2 regions of the Halomonas sp. AOP25-F1-15 genome follow, and region 2 is predicted to be linked to the other one. Evidence: predicted binding sites of a transcription regulator. Region 2 holds the regulator's gene; the other holds the start of a gene.

Region 1 (7,139 bases), on a different contig from region 2:
ACGATGTGTTTTTTGGTCATGCAGGTTCTCGCATTTAATGTCTAATCGATTCGGACACCAGACATCAGATGTCTGATATCATGCTAGACCTACTAACGAGCTTTATGCAAGCAGCGTACATAAAACAATAAAAAATATGCATATTTCTTTTAAATATATGCAATCAAGCGTATTAAGCCGCTAGGCTTACGCTTTATTAGCATGTAATAAATACCGATGAGCCACGTGAGGCCCACATGAGTTTTAAACGCCAGCCCGAGACTACCCCCACGAACACGACTTCTTTTGGAGATTCGATGGAGCGCAGCTCAGTCGCGCTGCAACTACTCGAGCGCATCAAAAGTGCCTTGATACGCGGCGACCTAAAGCCGGGTGACTATTTACCTTCAGAAACTGAATTGACCCACAGCCTGGGCATTGGCAAATCAAGCGTGCGCGAAGCCATAAAAATGCTGCAAGCCATCGGCATTGTGGAAGTCAAACGTGGTCAGGGCACTATGATTCGCCGCGAGCCAGGCAAGCCGCTGGTGGATCCTATGGCCTTTGGGATGATTTTAGCGCGCGGTATGACGAGGGACGTGCTGGAATTTCGTAACATGTTTGAACCTGCGTATACCCTTCAAGCAATGGGCGAAGCAACGGCACAGGATCATCAGCGCATTCAGCAGAGTATCGACGCCATGGAAGAAGCGATCCGGGTAGGGGCACAAACGTCTCAGCACGATATCGCCTTCCATCGCGCCATTCTGCACAGCACCCATAACCCCATGACCATCCGCGTCGGGGAGACCTTACTGCAACTGATAGAAGCCGCGCTGGAAACCTCAATGCGGTCGCTACCTGAAACCGCTTTAAAAGATCACAAAGCGATTTATAAAGCTTTCAAAGCAGGCGATAGCGCGGGCATTCATGCGGCGATTGCCGTTAGTAGCGACAGCTGGGAAACCAACCTTACCTATGAAGGCGACAGCGGATTGAGCACTCCCTCAGCTTAAAATTAACTATAAATTATCATTAACACTTTAACTGACCGCATAAAGCCCTTCTCGACATTTTGCTAAAATAGCTAAAGCGGCACCAACGCTTTTAACGCTGTACGGCGAAGGTGCTGCGTCAAACCGGCTAATAGGCGCCCGCCATTACGCCAGTAGTGCCAGTAAAGCGGCACGTCGATGGAGCGTCCTGGGATCAGCTCCACTAGCTTGCCTTGCGCCAGTTCATTGCGCACTTGCAGCTCAGACACCATTCCCCAGCCAAACCCGCTTTCAAGCAAACGTACAAAGCCCTCAGAAGAGGGACACAGATGATAGGCAAAGCTGCCCGTTACGCCAAACGTTGCTAAATAGCGATGCTGCAGTAAGTCATCTGCACCAAATACGATAGCGGGCGCCTGGGGTAAAACCTGCGCCCTAACGCCACCTGCGAAATACCGCGCGATGAAGGCTGGGCTTGCCACGGCAAGATAGGGCATAACGCCCAGCACTTCGCTATTCGCTCCCGCCACCGGGCGCTCGGCGGCGCATACGCAGCCCGCTACTTCGCCAGCGCGCATGCGCTTTAATCCCACTTCCTGATCTTCGACTATCAACTCCAGCAGTACGTTTTGATGGGCGCAAAAATCGCCAACCGCCGCCGCCCACCACGTCGCCAAACTGTCAGCATTGATCGCTAGACGTAGACGCTCCGGCATGGCGTCATCGAGCATTGGCACTTGGTCTTGAAGGTCGCGTTCAAGCAAGCGCACCTGCTGCACATGATTGAGCAATCGACGGCCAACATCGGTCGGCGCGGGCGGCGTCGCTCGAATCAGCACAGGCTGGCCAATACGTGCTTCAAGCAGCTTGATACGCTGAGAGATAGCCGACTGCGACAGCCCCAGCGCTTGTGCTCCCCGCTCAAAACCACCCTGCTCGACGACGGCCGCTAACGCCGCCAATAATTTGTAATCAAGCAATTCATTTTCCTAATGGTATATCAGTAATATTCGTTTTCCTTATACACGCAGCGGCAGCACACTTACCAACAATTTCATCAACATTAAGTAGGCCGCTATGTGGCAGGGTGTGTGGCAGGGTATGGGGCAAAGTTATATCAACGGCCTGCTGGTCGCTATCGGGCTAATTATGGCGATTGGTGCTCAGAATGCGTTTGTGCTCTCACAAAGCCTACGCCGTGAATATCATTTAGCCGTAGCGTTGGTATGCATGGTTTGCGACGCGGTGCTGGTAGCCGCGGGCGTATTCGGATTGGCAGGCATATTGATGCAAAGCCCGCTACTGCTCGGCATTGCGCGCTGGGGAGGCATTGCTTTTCTGCTTTGGTACGCAAGCCAAGCACTGCGCCGCGCTTGGCGCCCCGTTACGCTTGAGGCAAACGGCACGCAGGCGCGTTCTTTCCACGCGGTGATGCTGGCGACACTGGCCGTGACCCTGCTCAATCCGCATGTTTATCTCGACACGGTCGTGCTGATTGGCTCGCTAGGTGCCCAGCAGCCAGTTCCGAGCGCCTACGCGCTGGGCGCAGCTAGCGGCTCGGCGCTATGGTTTAGCGCGCTAGCCCTGGGAGCTTCCTGGCTAGCGCCCTGGCTATCAAGGCCGTTAACTTGGCGACTGATCGATATTGGCGTAGCCATTATGATGGCGACCATTGCCTTTCAGCTGCTTGTCGATGGGCTTTAGGGCTATCGCCGAGTAGTTCGACGCTGTGCGCTACAGGGCTGAGGTTACACCCCCACCGGACCACCATCGCGTTTCTGAATGACCACCGTCGCAGCTCGTGGGCGCACTTGGCCGCTGGCGGCAATGGTGGCGTCTTGAACCAGCGCGCCGCCGTCAGCGGGCCAGTTGCCGGGGTGCTGAATATTGATAAACAGCGCGGTTTTATCCGGCGTGGCAAAGATACCGGTGACTTCACTGCCATTAGGCCCTACCGCGAAACGCTTTAGCTGCTGCTGATTGCTATTGTTAATTACCGGGCCGGTGCCTTGAATATCGCCCAGCCCGTTAGGTACTACCGCAAGCAATTGATCGTTTGTATATTCCGTTAACCCGCCATAGCCATTATCGGTTTGAATCCAAAGAATCCCCTGGCCGTCACCACGTTCGTCGAACCACAACCCATCGGGGCTCGCGAACTGGTTCATTTCGCTCAGGCCAGAGTGGTTATCCACATCGCTTGCCGCGGCACCAAACACAAACACTTCCCAGGTGAAGGCGTTCGGCAAACGGCTTTCGCGCCAGCGGATAATATGCCCCGCTTCGTTATTGGCACGCGGGTTGGACGCATTGGTGGGCGCTGTGCCATAACCAACGCCTAACTGCTCAATGTCGTCACCGGTATTGGTAAACGTCGGCGTGGTTTCTTCGGCGGTACGCTGAGTATTATTGGTCAGCGTGAGGTATACCTCGCCTGATGTAGGGTCGACAGCCGCCCATTCTGGCCGGTCCATTGGTGTTGCGCCCATAAAATCCGCCGCATCACAGGTATTAATGATAATTCCTGCGTGGTCGTCGTCTGCCAAGCCCAGCGCCACGGCTAGCGTGCGGCCATCCTGCGTTGTCGCATCAGGCGTCAGCGCTAGCCACTCACCACTGCCATCGGCATGGAAACGGGCCACATACAGCGTGCCGTTATCCATATATCGACTACCGATAGCCAAGCGGTCGTATTCTTCGCCGGGGCGGTTGGCATCAGCGGGATTCCAGAGGGCATCAGAAACGTATTTATAGACATACTCATTGCGCGAATCATGGCCAGAGTAGTAAACCACCGGCTGACCGGCTTCCAGCTTGCCCAGCCAGCAGCCTTCATGGCGAAAACGACCCAGTGCCGTGCGCTTAACGGCGAGCGCATCGCTATACGGGTCCACTTCTACCTGATAGCCAAACGAGCGCGCCTCGTTGCGATAGTCGTCAGCCGCGTGTTCACCTCGTGGAGTAATATCGAAACGGCCAAACTCATCGTTGTCCTCAGAGGCATCGCCTGCCGAGGTATCCCAGCCATAGCGGCTTTTATCGGTAGGAATACCGATGCGCGCATCGTCCTGGAAGCGTTCACCACGGTTAACGAAAATATCCGGCCAGTTCTCTTCGCAGGCAATATAGGTACCCCAGGGAGTAACACCGTTGCCACAGTTATTGTTGGTGCCTCGGGTCTGCATGCCCGACGGTGAAAACTGCGTTTTGACGTAGTCGCTACCGGCAACAGGGCCTGCGATTTCCATCACTGTTGCGCTGGTAAAGCGGCGGTTATAAGACGAGCCCGGCACATGTGCCCAGTGGCCGTTGGCATCTTTTTCAACCTCAACCATGGTGACGCCATGGGCATTGATCTCGGTGCGTGACTCATCGGCGGGCCGCTTACCGCTTTTTGCATTAGTCGGACCACCCTGAGGTGCCCACAGCGCTTCTTGATCGATATACTCATTGTTAAGCGCCAGTACAAATCGACGCGAGGCGTTATCGGCATCCAGCGCAAACCCTGCCATGCCGTCATGGTGCATGCCCACACTCACAGCCTGACGCTCAGGCGTCATCGGCTGGTCAGCCTGCCAGGTATCGCCGTCGTTTAGCGGCGTACCCCAAGGTACTAGCACCTGTGCCACATAGCCTTCTGGCACCACTATCGCGTCAGTCCGTGAACCGTGTACGGCTTCGAAGGCCAGCGTCAGCGGTGTTTTGTGCGCACCGTTTGAGGCAAGCGCCTGAGCGGCGCCACCAAAACTAAGCATTGAGGCCGCCGCCATGCTTAAGCCGCCACGCATCACATCGCGCCGAGATACATGTTTTGCCAATACCGCTGCGAACGGTTCATTGCGGCTTGGGTTAAGCAGACGATGATCTTCGATCTCTTTACTCATGTTGGGTCTCCCTCGTATCGTTTTAAGCTAACGATTGAATTTCAAGAGACTTTAACTGAGCAAAATGACAGCGCGATGACGGTCTGCATGCCTGTATATAGGTAAATTAAAGACACCTTTTGGCACAGTTGCTGCCATTAATCGCATGATGACAAGCGTTTACCTTCCAAAGCCTATTGAGTAGCATTCTCAACTCTGTTAAATTAACGCTAATAGTTATCATTAGCACAGGAGTCATTATCGCATGCAGTTTCCCGACAAGGGCGCTGAGCAACGCCATGCGCCAGTAGTGGCGCCAGTAGTGGCGCCTATAGCGGCGCGTGAAGTGGATAGTAAAGAGCTGCTGGGCAGCGCTGGTCAGCTGATTATTCATCATGAACAAAGACGCTATATCTTGCGTCGCACCAAAAGTGGCAAGTTAATCCTTAACGCATAAGCACACCCTAATTTTAAAAACTAATACAGCAACAGCCAGCCATATTGCAGCCTAACTGCACTCAGCCAGCGATGTCTTCCACCTCTCTTTGTTGGAACTATCCGGCTCATGAAATACACATGCGCGTTCAGCGGCCTTTGCCTCACTTTTTTCCCTCTACTCGCCGCTTTTGCAGACGATGCTGAACTTAATCCGGTAACGGTGACGGGCACTCGCGCGCCGACGGACCTCTCTCGGGCACCGCTGATTATCGACATCATTAACCGCAATGATGCGGTGCTAGCAACGGCTAGCCGAGTGGAAGACATCCTTAGCCGCCAGCCGGGTCTGCATGTCGCTGGCCAGGGACGCCGCAACGGTCAGACGTTGAGTATGCGTGGTTTTGGTCGCTCAGGCGTGCTGATACGTTTAGACGGCGTGCGGCAGGATATTTCGACGGGCCATGTCGGCAACTTTTTCCTCGACCCTGGCTTAATTCAGGAAGTACAGGTAGCTCGCGGCGCCCTCTCCAGCTTATACGGCAGCAATGCGATGGGGGGTGTGGTCAGCTTTACGAGCGTTGATGCCGATGACCTGCTGGCACCTGGCGAAGATAGCGGCGTACGCCTTTCCGTTGGTGGCGCCACCGCTAGCGATGAATTACGCGGCAGCCTAACGGCCTTTGGCCGCCGCGATACCGCCAACGGCAAGGTGGATGGCTTATTTTCAGTCGGCCGCAGTGAGTCTGGCGATATTCGGCGCGCCGGTGGCGATCAAGCAGAGGAAGACGCCACCCTCAACAGCCTACTGTTAAAAGGCGGTTGGGAGCCAAACGACGACCAGCGGGTATTTATCAGTTGGCAGCATTACGACGAGCGCGCAACCCAGCCTGCCAACCCTCAGCAGCTTTCAACAGATGCCAGCAGCCCACTGCGTGACCGCGATGTTGAGAGCAATAACGTGCAGCTTGGCCATCGCTGGCAGCCTGGCGCCGCGACCGAGATCACCTCGCGGCTAACCTTTAGCCAGCAGGATATTGATGAGCCCCAGGCCAGCCGCTCATTAGAACGTATCGGCTTGCAAAGCGATGGCTACCATCGTATGGATCACGGCTGGCTCTCCCAAACACTGGTGTTTGGCGCCGAACTGGAACAGGCCCGCCAGCGCCCAGAGGGTGAAGCCAACGGCTTCCCAAAAGCCGACATTGACACCCAAGCCGCGTATTTAGATACCACGCTAACGGCGGGGCGCTATTTGTCTGATGGCGGCGCGGGTCAGTTTGATGTTGGTTTGGGTGCGCGCTTTGATCGCTACGACGCTACCGGGCAAGACGATGGTGACAGTGTCCATGATCAAGTATCGCCACGCTTTCGTCTTGCCTGGCGTCCTGATGATGCGCTGATGCTGTTCTCTGGCTACGCCGAGGCTTTCCGCGCACCTAGTCTCTCCGAGCTTTACGCCAACGAGCGTCATTTTGCCGGTTTCTGCGCCGGGCCATTTTTCTGCACCCCGGACAACTACTGGATACCCAACCCCAATCTTTCCCCCGAAACCAGCAGCACGTGGGAAAGCGGCGTGGTCTGGCACCAGGGCGATTGGCAGGTACGCGCCAGCTATTTCGACACCCGCGCGGACGACTTTATCGACACTCAGGTCGACATCATGGCAGGCACTACCCAGGCGGTGAACATTCAACGTGCTCAGCTATGGGGCTATGACGCCCGCGTGACATGGCAGCCTAGCGCTCTCCCATCACTGACCAGCTTTGCCGGTCTTTCGGAAGTCTCCGGCAAAGACCGCGACTCTGGCGACCCACTGGGCAGCCAAACACCGCTAGAAGCAACGCTGGGCAGTGAGCTGGCGCTC
Region 2 (7,139 bases):
ATGACTAGGTTAGCTTAATCTAGCTTAGTCGTGAACGCGGCGAAAATCAGCCTAGCAGCGCAGGTGCTGCTCTGGAAAGCTCCACTTTCCTTCTCACGCAGCCGCCTGTCAACGCAAAACCAATCAAATGCCCGTCTTTATCTTCCGCCAAGGCACTGATATCGCCGCCTTCGCCTTCAATTCTCCAGCGCTCAGGAGGAGATGGAGCCGGGTAGGCAACCACGGGTAATAACGGGGTTTTAACCACTACCGGCCACGCGCCAAAGCTCACGCGGGTGGGGGTGCCGGCCAGGGTGGCCGCAAGGGCTTTGGCGCTTGCTTGCAGCGGCTGTACGTACATGGCATTCACCCCGTCGACGCAGGCTGCATCGCCTAACGCATAAATATTGGGGTGCGATGCGCGCAGGTGGCGATCTACCACAATGCCGCTAGATGACACCGTTAACCCTGCTGCTTCGGCAAGTGCTGTGCGCGGGGCAAGGCCCGTGGCCATCAAAATGATGTCGGTGCTTAGTATGGAGCCGTTATCCAAGTGGAGCGCAATATCATTGGCGTGGCTGAGCGCTATCGATTCAATTGTGCGGCCTAAATAAAGTCGGATACCCGCGTCGCTGAACGCATCGCCTAAGGCGTGACCTAATGGCGGCGGTAACAGACGCGCAAGCAGATTACCTTCGGGGGCAATGATGGACACTGGGTGGCCGCCGGCGTGAAGGTCGTTAGCGAACTCACAGCCGACTAGCCCGGCCCCCACAATGGCTACCCGTGAATGTCCGTGACTTAACGCCTGATGAAAGCGGCGATAGTCGTCCAAATCGTTGACCGTAAAACAGCGTGAAGCAACGCTAGGCTCGCTGCTAAAAGGCATTCGAGGTGCCGCTCCGGTCGCTAACACCAATGTTTCATAGCTCAGCCGCTCTTGCCCTGGCGCATTGCCTAAAAGCACCGCATGGTTATCCACATCCAGTGCGTTGACATGGGTGTGGGTAACTACTCGGGCGTTTAGCTCTTCGCCAAGCTCTGCGGCGCTTCGCTGAGCTAATTTCTCGGGCGCTAACCCTTTACTAAAGCCGGTAGAAAGCAGGGGTTTGCTGTAATCGTCGCCGCTGTCAGCGCTGATCAGCGTGATAGAGCGTGTGTCGCCCTGCCGTCGCAGTGCACGAGCAAGACCTATGCCTGCCATCCCCGTGCCAATAATCACCAGCGCAGCGCGAGAAGATAGCGGTGTCGTTGACATTATCTGTGTATATGATGCGGGCATGCAGACATCCAAAAGGTCGTTAAAAGAGTTATTGAAAGAGTTATTGAAAAAGCTGCTGAAACCAAAGCCTGTTAGAGCGTCATGTTACACTAGCTGCTCCCGTTATTGCCCTGGAGAACTCGGTGACATCACCCGCTGGCCGGCAAATGTATCTCTTTCCACGCTGGCGCCCCGTCCATGCGGCGCGCCCCGCGATGAGCTCTCCATGGTGGCAGTGGGTAGCCTCCACCGATTCGTTAACCGCTCGTTTAACAGCCGCAGGCGGTGGCAAGCCTTTTCGGGTGCGTTTACTGCGCCAAGGTGTGGGATGGCCGCTGCCCGATGAAGCCCAGGCGCTGGGGATTGGCCCTAAACGCTATGCATGGCTGCGTGAAGTAGCGCTGTGTTTAGATGAAACGCCGTGGGTGGTCGCGCGCTCAGTAGCGCCGTTGACACAGCTAAAAGGCCAGCGTTTAGATCGTTTGGGCGAGCGTTCGTTAGGCAGCTGGTTATTTCGCCAGCCAGACTTAGTGCGAGGGCCATTAGAGGCGACAACACAACGCCCGCCTTTTGCTAGCCTACATGGGGTCGAGCAGAATTGTAGCTGGGGCCGACGCTCCGTATTTACGCATGGCGGCCTGTCGTTATTGGTACAAGAGTACTTTTTGCGGGCAATGGCGGATGACCTTGATCTGCCTTCGCGCTAGGCTAGCAGCTGCGTTTTCTTTTTCGTGAGGTAAGCATGGATCGTTCACTGTTGCGGCCGAAGGGATTGGCTCGCGTGGCAGACTTTTTACAGCTGATGCGCTTGGATCGGCCCATAGGCACGTGGCTATTAATGTGGCCCGCTCTTTGGGCGCTATGGATTGCCGCGCAGGGCGTGCCGGGGCGCAATGTGCTGCTTATTTTTGTTGCCGGCGTTTACGCCATGCGTGCCGCAGGCTGCGTGGTGAATGACTATGCCGACCGTCATTTTGATGGGCATGTAAAGCGCACTAAAAATCGTCCTCTAGCCACCGGTCGTATTAGCGAAACCGAGGCCCAGCTGCTGTTTATCGCATTGATCGCGATATCCTTCATTTTGGTGCTGCTGACCAATTGGTTCACGGTGATGCTCTCGCTGGGTGGCGTGCTGCTAGCGATTATTTATCCGTTTATGAAGCGCTATACCAACCTTCCTCAGGTCGTGCTGGGCGCCGCCTTTGCTTGGGCGATCCCCATGGCGTTTGGCGCTGTGCTGGGCTATGTCCCGCTGGAGGCTTGGCTATTGTTTTTTGCTAATGTGGTTTGGACCGTGGCGTACGATACCCAGTACGCCATGGTGGACCGCGACGATGATTTAAAAATCGGTATTAAATCGACAGCCGTGCTGTTTGGTAATGCGGACCGCGTCATTATTGCTTTATTACAAGTGGTGACGTTGCTGCTATTAGCATGGGTAGGGTGGCGAGTGGGTCTAGGCGGTTTTTTCTGGTTAGGACTCGCGGGAATGGCGGCCACTTTTCTGCATCAGCAGCGGTTAATTTTTCACCGTGCCCGAGATGCGTGCTTTCAGGCGTTCCTCAATAATTTTTGGTCAGGTTTGTTTATTTTCGCGGGTATTGCGCTAAGTTGGTGGCCTGTGGCGGGCTAATAATCGCCGCTGTCATGTAACTGTCATCAAGTCATGGTGTTATCGTCATCGATATGTCATTGAGCTATTTTTCATTGAATTAGCTCTCTTTGCACCCCTTGAGGCTCTGGTATGACTGCCAAGACCGTTTTGATTGTCGATGATGAGGCGCCGATCCGCGAGATGATTGCGGTAGCGCTGGAAATGGCTGACTATCGCGTGCTCGAAGCGGATAACGCTCAGGATGCTCATGCTTTGATCGTCGACCACCAGCCTGATTTACTGCTGCTTGATTGGATGATGCCTGGCACCAGCGGTATCGAGCTTGCTAGGCGCTTAAAGCGCGAAGAAGCCACTGCTGAGATTCCCATTATTATGCTGACCGCTAAAGGCGAAGAAGATAATAAGATTCAGGGGCTTGAAGCCGGTGCTGATGACTATATTACCAAGCCTTTTTCGCCTCGCGAGTTGGTGGCACGGCTTAAAGCCGTTTTGCGTCGTGCAACGCCGCGTGGTGTTGAAGATCCCGTAGAGGTTAATGGACTGCTGCTTGATCCGGTGAGTCATCGCGTCAGCTCCGATGGTAAGGCGCTTGAGATAGGCCCAACGGAATATCGTCTGCTGCAGTTCTTTATGACGCACCAGGAGCGCGCTTACACGCGTAGCCAGCTGCTTGATCAAGTGTGGGGTGGCAACGTGTACGTTGAAGAGCGCACGGTAGATGTACATATTCGCCGGTTGCGTAAAGCGCTAGGCGAAACCCATCAAAATCTGATTCAAACGGTTCGGGGCACCGGTTACCGTTTCTCTTCACGGGTATAAATGTGCGCCTATGGAGCCGTGAACTGTGGCAACTGGCCTGGCTAGCCACGCTGGGGACAAGCATTGGCTGGCTATTGGATGCAGCGGGGCTGGGGCTGGCTTCTGGACTGGCAGTGTATCTGTTTTATCACTTGCGGCAGCTGCGCGCGCTGTATCGATGGCTAACCCTGCAACCCCATGATGAACCACCTGCTGCCCAGGGGATATGGGGCGAACTGTTTGATCGCTTATATCGCTATCAAAAAAGCCAGCGCATTACACAAAGTCGGCTGCGTGCCACTTTGGCGCGTATTCAAGAGTCGTCAGAGGCGATGCGCGATAGCGTCGTTATGCTTGACCGCCACGGAGATTTAGAGTGGTGGAACAGCGCTGCAACCACGATGCTTGGGCTGCAGACGGCCCACGACCGTGGCCAGCACATTACCAATTTACTCCGCGATCCGGGCTTTATAAGCTACTTCAACGCCCGCCACTATAGTGAACCGCTAACGCTAACATCGCCCATTGATGAGCGATGCATTCTGCAGTACCAAATTACCCTGTACGGCGACGATGAGCGGCTAGTGATGGCGCGAGATATCACGCGTCTGCATCGTCTGGAGCAGATGCGCCGTGATTTTGTGGCCAATGTATCCCACGAGCTACGTACCCCTCTGACCGTGCTTTCTGGCTATTTAGAAACCTATGGCGATCTTGCCGAGCAGCTACCTCCGCGCTTAGGTAAAGGTATTCAGCAAATGCAGGAGCAGACGCAGCGAATGCAGAACCTGGTCAATGACCTATTGCTGCTGTCCCGGTTAGAAATTGACCAAAGTGGTAAGGATCATCAGCCGTTGTCGCTGGGCCCTTTGCTACAGAGTGTTCGTGAGGATGCGCTAGCGCTATCGGATCAGCGGCATACCATCACTATTGCGCTTGACAGCAAGGCACGTCTGCTAGGAAGCGAGCAGGAAATGCGCAGCGCGATTTCTAATCTCGCGTTTAACGCTGTTCGCTACACGCCGCCAGGGAGCCACATCACGTTGCGCTGGAAAGATAACCAAGCTGGCGGAGCCTGTATTGACGTTGAGGACAACGGCGAGGGAATTGATCCTGTGCACATCCCTCGGCTGACCGAACGCTTCTACCGCGTTGATAAAGGGCGTAGCACGACGACGGGCGGTACTGGTTTGGGCTTGGCAATTGTCAAACACGTGCTGCTACGCCATGATGCTCAGCTATTGATTGAATCTCACCCGGGTAAGGGTGCTTTATTCCGCTGTACATTCTCCGCTTCGCGCCTTAGCTAGCCCTAAAATGCCTGCTGCACAATATTTGTAGAAGTGTGCAATATTGGCATGTAAGATTGGTAAAACTTTACTCATGTGTCATTTTTACACACTATTTGGGTGCGCTTTATCGCTAATTAAGATTTATTTCGTAATCTTATTTTTTATAAGTTTTTGATAATTATTGTTTTTATTTTATTATATTAGATTTTGGCATGTCTGCTGCAGCGAATATAAGCAAGTAAGAGAGATGACCGCAGGAATTGCTGGCTGAACTTAGCCTTTCTTTCTTAGTTAAGCGGTTTAAACAGCGATCGGAGGTGGAATATGATGTCCAAGGAATTACTCAAGAAAGCTGGCATTCTAGGTTTAACGTTTGGCTTGATGGCTAGCCCGCTAGCGTTCGCAGAATCTGAGCAAAGTACATCTATTGATCAGAACCAAGATATTACTGCGGATGACGAGGCGATGGATCCGCAGGGTACTCACACGGATACCGCCAGTGAGCAAAATCAGCACGATTTAACGCATGATGTTGGTGATGACGCCAGCGATATGGATCCAAACTCTACTAGTAATTCAGATGATGCTAATTTTGATAGCACAGAAGAGTTGCCTGAAGAAAATAGCGGTATGTAATGACCGCACTGAAAGATAGTACTGAGAGCCTGTAAAGACTCTGCTATAGGGATGTTTTTAGATTCAAGGATGAATCAATAGGAAATCAAAACGTTAGTGAGGGTAACATCCACGGTTGGAGTCCCGCACAAGGAATGGAAGCTAGCGTTAGCATTACCTATCTGCAAGCTAGACATTAAGCCTCACCTCAGGTGGGGCTTAATTTTTTGCTGTCTGCTGTTTTTTTACTGCCCTTAGCTTTTTTCAATGTTGCTCGTTAAATATGGTTAACTGACTGCGCGCCTCTTTAGTGATATCGATCATCCCTATATTTTTTCAACTCAGCAACGCTGCTTTTTTCTAGCAGTGTGTCAAAAAGGCACATACAAACTTGCGCATGTGACATTTGTGCACAGTTATTTAGCGTGGTTGTTGTTTTTGCGTCATATTATTGTGCGCAATGTATGTGTTATATACTATTGATTAATAGTGTTTTTTATAATCTATATTAGTTGTGGCATTCTTTATGCTTACTAAGGGTAAGGAAGATGATTAAGTTAAAAAGTTTGCCATGAAGGCGCTTCTTCTTCCACGCCAGCGGTATAAACAGTTTCAGGAGTGTCAAAATGTTAAATATTTTTGTTAAAAAAGCAGCTTTAGTGGGTATTTCACTAACGTTATTGGCTAGCCCCTTTGCATTTGCAAATTTTTCAATTAATGCGAATCAAGATCGCGCAGTTGATATTGAGCCCATTCAGGCCCAGTCAGAGCGCACAGTAGGCCAGGCTGACGTTAGCCCATCCGACTTAATGTATGATGAAGGCGACTATCCTGCGGTTATAAAGGCTGAGTCAACGAATGCCAGCGTTGATGTTGATTTTACGGCTAAAGACTTAACGCATGACGAAGGCGATGGACAGGTTTGGTAAGCGATTTGCAATCGTAGAGTTATATGACGCCTTTGACCCCGCCTATGCGGGGTCTAGTTTTTTGTATCTAATATTATTTTAAATAAAGATATGATTTTTCAGCTGTTTTAAATATTTTTATTTTTTTGGCATCCAGTATGCACTCCTAACACGTACAATTAGTTGAAAACCATAGCCGCTGTGAAGTAATGCGATAACGGTTACTTTTACTACTCGTTAGCGGTACGTAGCAGTAATGAGGAGAACGCCATGTTATTGAAAAAATTAAGCAAAAAAGTCGCCATTGTAGGTATTTCTTTCGGTTTGGTTGCTAGCCCGCTGGCAATGGCTCACCCATCCATCGAGTTGAATAAAGATCGCGCAGTTGGTCAGGACGTCATCGATAAGCCACAGTCTCAAATGTCTGATGATTCTCAAGTATCTCCACGTGATCTAACGCGTGATGACGGTGATAGCCTTGATTTCTCACCGTCTAGCAGTGCTGCTGATTCTGGCAAAAGCGCGCGCCGTGGTACTCAATACAGCCCGCAAGATCTGACCCGTGATGTAGGCGATAGCACTGACTGGTAGCCACTAGCAGTACGGTGACCGCTAGCGCCCATAGGCCCCGCTTCTGCGGGGCCTATGCGTTTAACTTGGCGTAATATCTC

Evidence for each region. Region 2 encodes PhoB, which activates phosphate uptake and scavenging genes when phosphate is short. Its sites were predicted from a motif close to TGTCATANNNNTGTCANA; they were not measured.
Region 1: a site for PhoB is predicted at 4,922-4,939, ahead of ACT3TF_RS07160 (PhoX family protein). Genes of this name have one in related genera too.

What each region holds. Positions count from the first base shown of each region.
Region 1 is NZ_JBQSXV010000003.1:269,302-276,440, reverse strand. Features, by position in the region: gene ACT3TF_RS07180 (asparaginase) at 1-20, opposite strand, end outside; gene ACT3TF_RS07175 (FadR/GntR family transcriptional regulator) at 237-995, shown strand; gene ACT3TF_RS07170 (LysR family transcriptional regulator ArgP) at 1,067-1,954, opposite strand; gene ACT3TF_RS07165 (LysE/ArgO family amino acid transporter) at 2,052-2,678, shown strand; gene ACT3TF_RS07160 (PhoX family protein) at 2,723-4,858, opposite strand; gene hemP (hemin uptake protein HemP) at 5,103-5,294, shown strand; gene ACT3TF_RS07150 (TonB-dependent receptor domain-containing protein) at 5,403-7,139, shown strand, end outside.
Region 2 is NZ_JBQSXV010000006.1:128,531-135,669, forward strand. Features, by position in the region: gene ACT3TF_RS12830 (NAD(P)/FAD-dependent oxidoreductase) at 47-1,261, opposite strand; gene ACT3TF_RS12835 (chorismate--pyruvate lyase family protein) at 1,408-1,947, shown strand; gene ubiA (4-hydroxybenzoate octaprenyltransferase) at 1,983-2,873, shown strand; gene phoB (phosphate regulon transcriptional regulator PhoB) at 2,985-3,674, shown strand; gene phoR (phosphate regulon sensor histidine kinase PhoR) at 3,677-4,963, shown strand; gene ACT3TF_RS12855 (hypothetical protein) at 5,270-5,581, shown strand; gene ACT3TF_RS12860 (hypothetical protein) at 6,187-6,489, shown strand; gene ACT3TF_RS12865 (hypothetical protein) at 6,739-7,059, shown strand; gene cysZ (sulfate transporter CysZ) at 7,120-7,139, opposite strand, start outside.